One region of the Exiguobacterium sp. HSB13 genome, then DNA from elsewhere that is predicted to be linked to it. Evidence: a T-box and tRNA genes for the amino acid it is inferred to sense, from the RefSeq annotation. Region 1 holds a T-box; the other holds one or more tRNA genes.

Region 1 (6,034 bases):
GAAGTTCGTTGCTTTCGCGATCAAAGCGATTTGACGATCCATCGTGATGCCTTCAGGTAACGTGATTTTCACATCCGCTGCCTTCATGACCGTTCCCGTCTTTAATTCATTAATGATTTCATCCGGGGACATGGCTTGTGACAGTGTATACGTACCCGCTTGGAATGACGATTCATTCTTGTAACGGACGTAGTAACGGAAAATCGTCTCGTTTGCAATCAAGTCTTTTTCCTTTAGTAAAGAAGCAATCGAACTCGTTCCTGCTCCTAAAGGAATTTCGACTTTTACGGATTTCGTCGCTGTTTCATCGACTGGTTCAAGCGCATTTTTCAAAAAGACATAGATGACCGCACTGGTAACTAGAAAAATCGTCAACAATACAGAAAGGATGATTAGCGTAATCCGGCGTGATGTCCGGCGTCGCCTTTTTTCGATTTCAGCATTTTGCTTCCATTCGTTCTCCATCGGTTCCTCCTTCTTCTCTTAAAACAAGGTGACATCGTAAGAGAAAGTCTCTTACGACGTCACCTGTCATGAGTCGGGTTAGTCTAACTGGTCTTCGAGCGTGTTAAAGACTTCTTCGATTTCATCCCAAGTCGCTGTATCGTCTTCATCGATTGGTACGAGGTTGAAGTCGTTGTCTCCATCACCGTATTCGTCGAGTTCGTAAACGAAGATGTCGACTTCTTCTGCTTCGTCATAGTCTGCTCCGATTGGCTCGAGGAAGATGTATGTCTTGCTCGAACGTGGGCTTTCATAACGCAGACGTTCTACGAATTCGAAATCATTTCCTTCACCGTCCGGAATTACGTAACGTGTTGGTTCATTCTGTTGCATCAGTGATCCGCTCCTTTAACGCAAGCTCGAGTTCATCCCAAGTTTGCTCATCATTTTCATCGATCAGGCTCAATTCGAAATCATCTTCGCCTTCTCCATATTCATCGATCTCACAGATGATCAGATCATCTGCTCCTTCGTCAGGGTTACCGATCATTTCAAGAAACAGATAGGTTTTTCCTGTACGTTCACTCGAGTAACGGTACCATTCTTCGAAAAGATGTTCGCCGCCCTCTTCATCTGGAAAGAGATACTGACGTTTTTCTTCAGCCATCGGTTTCTCCCCCTTCATCGGTTCGTCCGATCCAAGTACGATTGCAGGATCATGACGGCAGCCATCTTATCGATGACTTGTTTACGCTTTTTACGGCTGACATCGGCATCGATCAGCATCCGTTCTGCTTGCATCGTCGTCAACCGTTCATCCATGAAGACGACTTCAAGCCCGGTATGCTGTTCGATTTCCTTCGCAAAAGCTTCACTTGCTTCTGCGCGGGGACCGATGGAACCGTTCATGTTTTTCGGAAGACCAATGACTAGGATTTCGACATTGTATGTCTTCATGATGACATCGAGCCGTTTGAAGGCTTCTGGGTAATCCGGTTCCGTCCACTTGACCGTCTCGACGCCTTGCGCCGTCCAGCCCATCAAGTCACTGACCGCTACCCCGATCGTCTTCGAACCGACATCTAGTCCCATTGCACGTTTCATTTTGAATTTCCACTCTCCGCCAAATAAGATTTCACGAGTTCTTCGAGCAATTCGTCGCGTTCAATCTTACGAATTAAGTTACGTGCGTCATTATGACGAGGAATGTAAGCAGGATCTCCCGAAAGGAGATAGCCGACGATTTGGTTGATCGGATGATATCCTTTTTCTTCTAAAGCATGATAGACCGTCAACAACACATCACGTGTCGCTGCTTTGTTATCGTCTTCCGGAAAGTTGAATTTCATCGTTTGATCCATCTGACTCACGTTCATCACCTCTTTCATATACACTACGTTTCTATTATGCCAGTGATTGCACGTATTGTGAAGCGTACGCGAGTGCTTCTTCTAATTTCGACGCATCTTTTCCACCAGCTTGAGCCATGTCAGGGCGACCGCCACCGCCACCACCGCAGCGTGTTGCGACTTCCTTGATCAATTTACCAGCATGATAGCCTTGGTCGATTAAATCTTTTGAGACGCTTGCGACGAGATTGACTTTCTCACCTTGCGCACTTCCGAGAACGATGATTGCTGATCCGAGTGAGCTCTTCAACTCGTCCATCATGCCGCGAAGAGCATCCATATCTGAGACGTCGACGCGTTTCGCAAGCACACGCACACCGTTGATTTCCTCAACATCGTCCTTCAATGAAGCAGCTTCGATGTTCGCAAGTTTTGCTTGCAACGATTCGTTTGCTCGTTCCGTCTCACGAAGCTGTTGTTGCAGTGCTTCGATGCGGACAGGAACTTCTGTCGTCTTCGTCTTCAGAACAGCCGCTGCTTGTTCGAGTGTCTCTAAGTGTTGGTTCATGACACGATACGCACCTGCACCCGTTACCGCTTCGATTCGGCGTGTACCTGCACCGATACCAGACTCCGAAACAATCTTGAACAAGCCGATTTCAGCTGTGTTCCCGACGTGGATTCCGCCACACAACTCGATCGAGTATGTGCCTGCTGAAACGACACGGACCGTTTCACCGTACTTCTCACCGAACAATGCCATCGCGCCTTTTGCTTTTGCATCAGCGATGTTCATCTCTTCGATATCGACCGGTAGCGATGCCCAGATTGCTTGGTTGACGTCTTGTTCAATCTTCGTCAACTCTTCTTGTGTCACTGCACCGAAGTGTGAGAAGTCGAAACGAAGACGTTCTGGAGAAACGAGTGATCCCGCTTGGTTAACGTGTGTTCCGAGCGTATCTTTCAATGCTTTATGAAGCAAGTGTGTTGCCGTATGGTTTTTCGTGACGGCTTTACGTTCTGCTGCTTCGACCGTTGCAACGACATCTGCCGCTTCCGTTGCGATCCCTGTACGAACGATGACCGTATGCAAGTTTTGACCGTTTGGTGCTTTTTGAACATCTTTAACATCAAGAACGAAGTCTTTGCCTTCGATTGTTCCTGTATCTGCGACTTCACCACCGCTTTCAGCGTAGAACGGCGTGATGTCGAGAATGACTTGTGCTTCTTCACCAGCAGCGACTTCTGTGACTCGTTCTCCATCATGCACTAATGCGATGATTTTTGCATCCGCCTTAAGGTCGGTATAGCCGACGAACGTACTTTTATCTTTTAGCGTCGAGAGGACTTCCGATTGCTGTTGCATCGAACCACTCTCTTCACGCGCTGCACGTGCACGCTGACGTTGTGCATCCATCGCTAGTTTGAAGCCTTCTTCATCAACAGACATCTGATGATCTTCCGCATACTCGACTGTCAATTCGAGTGGGAAACCATACGTGTCATACAGACGGAACGCATCTTCGCCGCTGATGACATGCTCACCGTTCGCCTTAGACGTCTGAGCGACTGTGTTCAAGATTGCAAGACCGTCATGAAGTGTCTCGTGGAAACGTTCTTCTTCGTTTTTGATGACACGTTTGATGAAGTCCGCTTTTTCCGGAACTTGTGGGTAGAAGTCGACCATGACGTTCCCGACCGTATCGACGAGTTCATACATGAACGGACGCTCGATTCCAAGCATCTTCGCATAACGCACCGCACGGCGTAGTAAACGGCGAAGGACATATCCACGTCCTTCATTCGAAGGAAGCGCACCATCACCGATCGCGAATGATACGGTACGGATGTGGTCTGCGATGACTTTGAATGCTACATCAAGTTTCGAATCATCACGGTAGATTTTACCGCTGATTTCTTCTGTCTTATGAATGATCGGCATGAACAGATCCGTATCGAAGTTCGTCGGCACGTCCTGCATGACACACGCCATCCGTTCAAGTCCCATCCCTGTATCGATGTTTTTACGCGGAAGTTCCGTATAGTTGCCGTGTCCATCGTGGTTGTATTGACTGAAGACGATATTCCAGATCTCGAGATAGCGTTCGTTTTCGCCACCTGGGTAGAGTTCTGAATCGTTCGGATCGTCTCCGAAAGCTGGACCACGATCGAAGAAGATTTCCGTGTTCGGACCAGATGGACCTTCACCGATTTCCCAGAAGTTATCTTCAAGTGGAATGATCCGCTCAGCCGGTACGCCGAGTTCAAGCCAGATTTGACGCGCTGCGTCATCTTCCGGGTGAATCGTGACCGAAAGACGTTCCGGATCAAGACCGTACCAGTCATCACTCGTCAAGAGCTCCCAGCCCCATTTGATTGCATCTTCACGGAAGTAATCACCGACGGAGAAGTTTCCAAGCATCTCGAAGAATGTATGGTGACGCGCTGTTTTCCCGACGTTTTCGATATCGTTCGTCCGGATTGATTTTTGTGCGTTGACGATCCGTGGATTATCAGGAATAACACGACCATCGAAATATTTCTTGAGTGTTGCAACACCCGAGTTGATCCACAAGAGCGATGGATCTTCGACCGGTACGAGTGAAGCACTCGGTTCGATCGCATGTCCTTTGCTTTGGAAGAAATCAAGATACATCTGACGGATTTGTGCACCCGTTAATGGTTTTAGAGCTTTCATGAACAGTTACCCCCATTGGTTTTATTTGGACGCAAAAAAGCGATGTCTTCATCCCTGAAAAGGGACGAAAGCATCGCTTCCGTGGTACCACCCTCGTTCGTAAGCAATCCATTGCCTACCTCGAACATCTGATAACGGGGATGACCCGCAGGTGTTTACACCCGACTCCGGAAGGAGCTTCAAAGGGACTCGAGAAAGTGATTGCAGCAGACTCACTTCTCTCTGGACTCGAGTTTTCCTTTTACTTATCTTCCATCAACGTGTTACGTCCATTCATCTATCGTGATTATTACCTATCGCACAGCATCCGTCAAGTCTTTGTCACCCCACCGAGTCGTTCAATCAATCGTGTCCGGCGCCGGGGTTCCTCTTCTTGCGACGCTTTATGAAACGCTCGTGGGTCGCCGAACAATAATAAACTCGACTTCGCACGGGTGACCGCTGTATAAATCAAGTTTCGAGAATGTTTGAATGCCCCCGTGAAATAGACCGGCATCAAGACAATCGGAAACTCGGACCCTTGTGCCTTGTGGATCGTGATCGCATAGGCATGCGTGAATTGATCCCAGTCACTTCGGTTATACTCGACTTCCGTCTGGTCAAAGCGGGCGATGATCTTATCAACCTTGTCGACATTCTCTTTAGCGAAGAAGATGTTGACGATTTCTCCGATATCTCCGTTATAAACGTTTTCTTCTGCATTGTTGACGAGCTGGAGAATCTTATCTCCGGTCCGGTAAATCCGCGTGCCTTGTTTAACTTCCCGTTTCTTTGGTTCTTCCGGGTTGTAGACGCGTTGCAAGGCGACATTTAATTCGTCGATTCCGACTTGACCACGGTAAGTCGGTGCAAGAATCTGAACATCGAATTTCGAATAGCCTTTCGCAAGTGCTTTTTCTGCGAAAGCTGAAATACCGCGTAACGTCTCTTGCGGAGACGCGGTATAGAAGCGACGATCCGCAAGTGGTGCCAACAAATCAGCAGACGTCGTCCGGTTCTTCAAATCGTGGGCAAGCCGTAAAATCGAAGAATCTTCCGCTTGGCGATGGACGACGTTCAGACGAACGACAGGAATCCCTTCCGTGTCCATCAAGTCTGCCAGTACCTGCCCAGGACCTACGGATGGCAACTGATCGCGGTCACCGACGAACAAAATTTTCATACCGTTCGGAACAGCACGGAGCAGACTCGATAACAAGTAGATATCAATCATTGATGACTCATCGATGATCAGTACTTTTCCCGTGATCGGCTGATCTTCATTCAGTTGGAAGTTCGTTCCGTCATACTTCAACAGACGATGAATCGTCATCGCTGGAACGTCCGTTGCTTCCGACAAACGTTTAGCGGCGCGTCCGGTCGGTGCAACAAGAACATACGGATAGACATCTCCCGTCTTGACGCGACTTTTCTCAAGTGGCCAATCATGAATTTCTTGCAAGGCATGTAAAATTCCCTTGATGACGGTCGTCTTACCGGTCCCTGGTCCACCGGTCAGAACCATCAACGGTGCTTTGACCGCTAACTCGATCGCTTCCCGCTG
Region 2 (6,034 bases), 750 kb from region 1:
CGGAAGTTCGTTTGCCCAGTCCGTTGTATCCTTCAGATCAACCGATACACTGACTTTCGTTGAGCTCTTCGGATTAATCGAGACCGAACTTGCTTTCTTCGAGCCAACTGCGAATGAGATCGGATATGTGCCTTTGTTTGCATCCACTGTACCGATTGTTCCCTTTTTAAAGATGCCGTTTGCTTCGAGGAAGTTCGATCCTTCTGCACCGAGATCCGATTGAACCGTTCCGGCTAACTTATACGTCACTTTTTCACTGCTGTAGTTTTTCAAATCAAGTGTGAACGTGAACTTCTCGCCGACTTCCTTCAAGGATGCCTTACCTTCACCCGACTTCGTCTCTGTGACGACGACTGGTGTCTTCATGGCAGCACGAAGGTCCATCAACCCTGCACCCTCACGACGTGGAGAGTAGAAGTTGCCTGTTTTTAGCTGCGCATTATATTTTCCTTGATCGAGTTGCGGACGCGACGTGTTCATCAAGATGTTCTTCGCGAGCTTAACGCGTGTCGCACCGTCGACTTTGAAGTCCTTCGCGATTCGTTGCATGACGAGTGCCGTTCCACCAGCAACGTGTGGTGCCGCCATCGATGTCCCACTCATGACGCCATACTCGTTATCGTTGAGCGTTGAGTAGATTTTTCCACCTGGTGCCGTGATTTCTGGCTTGAAGTCAAGGCTTGGTGTGACACCCCAAGACGTAAAGTCAGACATTTGTCCTGCGACCGGGTTATCTGCTGAGACTGCTTTTCCGTCGAACGTGACAGCGATTGCCTTGCCCTCTTTTGCTTTTGCTTCAAGATCGTTTCCGTCTGCGATGCTGAGTGTGACGAGTGGAATCGTCGGATTGTTGAGCGCCATACTGACGTAATCCCCATGATCAACTCGACCGCGGACGATGACACCTGCTGCCCCTTGCTTCTCAGCTTCTGCTTGGATCATACCGTAGTTGAAACCACCGTTACGCACGACGAAGACGACTTTCCCTTTGACGTCTTTGCCTTCGTAGTTCGAAGCTTGACCGTCACCGACATAGACGACATCCTTCTTCTCTTTATCGAAGACGGCAATCGGATTCGGTGAATCTTGTTTTTGGTATGCCAAATAACCAGCATCCTGACCGTCGATCGTCAGTGCCATGCCTTCGAGTGTCAATTTCGTATTTTCGAGTGATGCGACTTGGAGTGCTTGGCTTGTTAAACCTGGGGCACCGACGACACCGATATCCGGGTTCGCTGTGTACGGGTTACCTGCACCATGACCTGCGAATGCCGAGTTACCAGCAGAAATCGCACACAAGATGCCGTTGTTCATCGCGTTGACGATTGCGCGTTGTTCTGGATCATCTGCATTGACGAACGATGCCGTCGAACCGAGACTCATGTTGATGACATCTGCTCCGAGTGCAATCGCATCATCAATCGCTTTAATGTAGATATCGCTGAATGTCGATGGCATTCCTGGATCGTTTCCGAAGACTTTCATCGCGAGGAGTTGTGTTTCCGGTGCGACCCCTTTGATACCACCGTTTGCTTCATCGCCGTTTGCTCCGACCGTACCCGCGACGTGCATCCCGTGCATCGATGCGCCCGCACCTAAATCACGGATTTCGCTATCGTGATCGGCATAGTTATAGCCATACGGTACTTTTTCCGTGAAGTACTTTCCTTTTAAGCCTTTTGTTTCTTTCGCACTATCGACTTTTGAAGAAGTCAAATCGATCTTCGTCTCTGGGCTCAAGACCATGTCCTTATGCGACGGATCGATTCCTGTATCGATGACGGCAACGATCGTTCCTTCCCCTTTAAAACCATAGTCCTGCCATGTTTCCTTCGCATTGACCATGTCCTTGCTGTACAGCATGTCTGGCTTTGCACCTTTAGCAACTTCCGGACGCGCGTATTCATGGGCGATATGTACGCTCTTGACTCCGCTCAGTTGTTTAATGTCTTCGATGTCCCCGAACTTGACTTCACCACTGAATCCATTGATGACGGTTGTGAAGCTTTCCTTATATGTAACGGGAATCGCCTTTTTAGCGATGGCTGACTTGACTGATTTTTGGACGTTGACGAGGCGATCTTTGATCGACTCTTTTTCGGCATTGCTCAATGTGCTATACCGCTTGTTTTGAGCCTGGGCGATTTGAATCGCCGGCTTCTCTTCCATCTCGATGACGACACGGACTTTATCCGATTGTTTGTAGTTCTTCTCTTGCCCCGATTTCTTCAGCGAGAGCGCTTGCGGTTTTTGACCCGTTGCTTTGTCTTGCGACGACAGTGCACCTTGCGCACTGACTAGATTGGAAGACGTCATTAAGACGGCTGCCATAAGTGCAATCTTCTTCTTCATGCGTTCGTTTTCCCCTTTTCTGTAAAACCATAGTAGTACTACTGATAAAACAGTTAAACGAAAATTCTGTATATTTAGTTTAATGAATTTAATGGAAATAAACAATTTATATCTGTCTATTTTTTTAATTTATTTGTTTTTCATGACATTTTATATTTTTAAGGAATTTAACTGGGAGTAAAATAAAAACTCCTCGACGCCTCGAGGAGTTGGATATTTGGTATTGGTGGAGACTATCGGGATCGAACCGACGACCTTTTGGCTGCCAGCCAAACGCTCTCCCAGCTGAGCTAAGCCCCCATGAATTATCTTTAGTATACGCATCACTAACTGCTTTATCAATATAAAAAGAACGCTTTCACAAAAAAGAATCCCTTCCAAAAATCGTCGGAAGGAATTCACGATTCATTTATTCAATTCACGCATCAAATCCGCCTGTCGTTCAAGCTCTGCCTGTTGCTCGAGGATCAAGACCTTTTTGTACGTCCGCGCAGAAATCAAGATACTGATCTCATAGAGAACGAACAATGGAACCGAGATCATCAAGTGTGACGTCACGTCCGGCGGTGCGATCAATGCCGCAACGACGAACAGCGCAAAGTACGCATATTTCCGATTCTTTCGCATGAAATATGGCGTCACGAGACCAAGACGTGTCAGGAACATCGTCACGACCGGCAATTGGAACAGAAGACCAAACGGCATCGTCAAGCGGATTAAGAAACTGAAGTAGTTCTCGACTCCAATGACTTGTTCGATTCCGAGCTCTTTCCCGAGATCCGTTGAGACTTCAAGCAAGAAGGGAAGCAACCAGAAATACGAGAAGGCTACGCCAGCCAAAAATAGAAAGAAGATGACCGGAATATACGTCAATGTCGCTTTTTGCTCCTTGTCATAAAGTCCTGGTCGAACGAATGCCCAGAGTTGATACATCCAGAACGGTGACGCTAAAATCAGCGCAATGATGAACGCAAGATTCAAATACAACATTAAAGGATCGGCGACGTTGAAGGCATTCAAACCGATGCCGAGCTCTTTTAAGTCCGCTTGCAAGAAGCGAACGAGCGGTCGGACGAGCGGAAATGCGACAGCGAACAGGACGACGACGATGATAAGCGACCAGACGATCCGCTTGCGCAGTTCGTCAAGGTGCGACGTCATGCTTTGCTCTTGATCAACCGTCATGATTCAATCACTTCTCTTTCGGTTCGTCCTTTTTATCGTCGTCCATGATGCCGTTCGTGGCATTCTTGAACTCTTTCAATGTCTGACCCGCAGCGCGTCCGAATTCTGGTAACTTCTTCGGTCCGAAGATGATCAACGCGACGACCGCGATTAATCCAATGCTCGCTGGTCCGATACCTAGTGTGAGCGGGATAAGGTTTTCCATTATGATTTCACTCCTTCAGCTGATTGCGAATAATGCTTCATGAAATAAACTAACGACTGCAACTCGATCGATAAATCGATGTGATGGACCCGGACGCTCGCTGGCACGTTCAACCGCGCTGGCGTAAAGTTCAGGATGCCTGTCACACCATACTCGACTAACTCATCCGCTACTGACTGTGCGAACTGCGATGGAACCGTCAAGATGGCAACATCGACCTGATTCGCTTCGATTTGTTCTTTCATGTCCGAAACATGATAGATTGGAACGTCATGCGTCGTTGTTCCGACCTTCTCTTCGTCCGCATCAAACGCAACGACTATCCGAGTACTATTATTCTTTAAAAAGTTATAATTTGCAAACGCTGTTCCGAGATGACCGACCCCGATTAAGGCAACATTCGTCACCTCATCTTGATTCAAGGTTTTGCGGAAAAACGTTAAGAGATGTTGAACGTTATATCCATACCCCTTCTTCCCTAATGCCCCAAAGTAGGAAAAATCGCGACGAATCGTTGCTGAATCAACCTTCACCGCCTCGCTTAACTCAGCAGAAGAGACGCGGAGCTTGCCTGAATTGTATAAACTTTGGATGAAGCGATAATATAGCGGCAACCGTTTTGCTGTCGCTTGTGGAATTTTTGTGTCTGGTCCATTCATCCTGCAGTTCCCCCTTCGGCCACATCCATCGTGGCACCCAAATCTTTGCAAAAAGCTTTCTACTCTCCTTGATTGTAAACCACTTCACATAGAGTCACAAATAATATATTCCGCAGGACCTCGCGCTTTTGTTCGTGATAGACTAAAGGGTGGAAGGATGGATGGAAATGATACTCTTACAAGTCAATCAACTCTCGAAATCATTCGGCGTCGAGCCGATTTTAGAAAATATCAAACTGGAAGTACAAGAGCGGGATCGGATTGCGCTCGTCGGACGAAACGGTGCCGGTAAATCGACCTTGCTCAAAATCATCGCTGGTGAACTCAGTCATGACTCGGGCGACATCATGAAAGGCAAGGATGTCAAAATCGGTTATCTTGCACAAGACAGTGGTCTCGAATCGAATGAGACGATCTGGAACGAGATGCTGACCGTCTTTGAACATCTACAGGAACAAGAACGGACACTGCGCCGGATGGAAATCGAAATGGGCATGGAGCATATCTTGAACGACCCGGTCGCTTACGATCGTCTCTTGAAGACATACGATCAAGCACAACACGACTTCTCAGAAGCCGGTGGTTATCAGTTCGAAGCGAATATCCGCTCCGTCCTGCACGGCATGCGCTTTTATCCGGATGATTACTCGCGCCGGATTCAGACATTATCCGGTGGTCAACGGACACGACTCGCCTTAGCGAAGATGCTTCTGCAAGCACCAGAGCTCCTCATTCTTGATGAGCCGACCAACCACCTTGATATCGATACACTCGCTTGGCTCGAAAGTTACCTCGGCGGTTATCGTGGCGCCGTCCTGATCGTCTCACACGACCGGTACTTCCTCGACCAAGTCGTCAATGTCGTCTATGAGCTGTCGCGCAATGTCTGTCGTAAGTTCACCGGGAACTACACGAAGTACTTGGAACAAAAAGCGGCCTTGTACGATCAAGAAATGAAACAGTTCGAACAGCAACAAGAAGAAATCGCGAAGATGCAGGACTTCATTCAACGCAACATCGCCCGGGCGACGACGACAAAACGTGCCCAAAGTGTCCGGAAACGGCTCGAGAAGGTCGACCGACTCGACCGACCAGATGGGGATGAACGTAGCACGGTCCTGTCCTTCCCGATTGAAAAACAGAGCGGGAACGATGTTCTTCAAGTCAATCAACTGGCGATTGGTTACGAAGAAGCTGTCTCAAAAGACATCACGTTCCGCTTGCAACGCGGTGAATCACTGGCACTCGTCGGACCAAACGGAATCGGAAAGTCGACGCTCTTGAAAGTTCTCGTCGGTCGCTTACGCCCCCTATTCGGTGATTTCCGATTCGGAACCGGCGTCTCGATCGGATATTACGATCAAGAGCAGGCGGAACTCAATGACCGGAACCGTGTCATCGATGAGATTTGGAACGAATGGCCATTGATGCGTGAACAAGAAGTCCGTTCTGTCCTCGGACAATTCTTGTTTAGCGGCGACGATGTCTTCAAAATTGTCCATGAGTTATCCGGTGGCGAACGCGGACGTCTCGCACTCGCAAAACTGAAACTACGGAAGACGAACGTCCTCGTCCTCGATGAGCCGACGAACCACTTGGATTTGGATTCGAAGATGGTCCTTGAAAACGCCCT

Evidence for each region. The T-box of region 1 lies ahead of alaS (alanine--tRNA ligase). A T-box ahead of a tRNA ligase gene usually reads a tRNA of that ligase, here a tRNA-Ala.
Region 2: it encodes a tRNA-Ala, which carries the amino acid that the T-box ahead of alaS (alanine--tRNA ligase) is inferred to sense. The anticodon was not compared.

What each region holds. Positions count from the first base shown of each region.
Region 1 covers NZ_JBUZOM010000001.1:1,492,363-1,498,396, forward strand. Annotated here, with positions in the region: gene mltG (endolytic transglycosylase MltG) at 1-465, opposite strand, end outside; gene ACZGCQ_RS08070 (DUF1292 domain-containing protein) at 544-837, opposite strand; gene ACZGCQ_RS08075 (DUF1292 domain-containing protein) at 824-1,111, opposite strand; gene ruvX (Holliday junction resolvase RuvX) at 1,126-1,548, opposite strand; gene ACZGCQ_RS08085 (IreB family regulatory phosphoprotein) at 1,545-1,814, opposite strand; gene alaS (alanine--tRNA ligase) at 1,849-4,491, opposite strand; T-box leader at 4,549-4,759, opposite strand; gene recD2 (SF1B family DNA helicase RecD2) at 4,802-6,034, opposite strand, start outside.
Region 2 covers NZ_JBUZOM010000001.1:2,237,570-2,243,603, forward strand. Annotated here, with positions in the region: gene ACZGCQ_RS11665 (S8 family serine peptidase) at 1-2,352, opposite strand, end outside; tRNA gene ACZGCQ_RS11670 (tRNA-Ala) at 2,577-2,652, opposite strand; gene tatC (twin-arginine translocase subunit TatC) at 2,758-3,537, opposite strand; gene ACZGCQ_RS11680 (twin-arginine translocase TatA/TatE family subunit) at 3,545-3,742, opposite strand; gene ACZGCQ_RS11685 (redox-sensing transcriptional repressor Rex) at 3,742-4,401, opposite strand; gene ACZGCQ_RS11690 (ATP-binding cassette domain-containing protein) at 4,569-6,034, shown strand, end outside.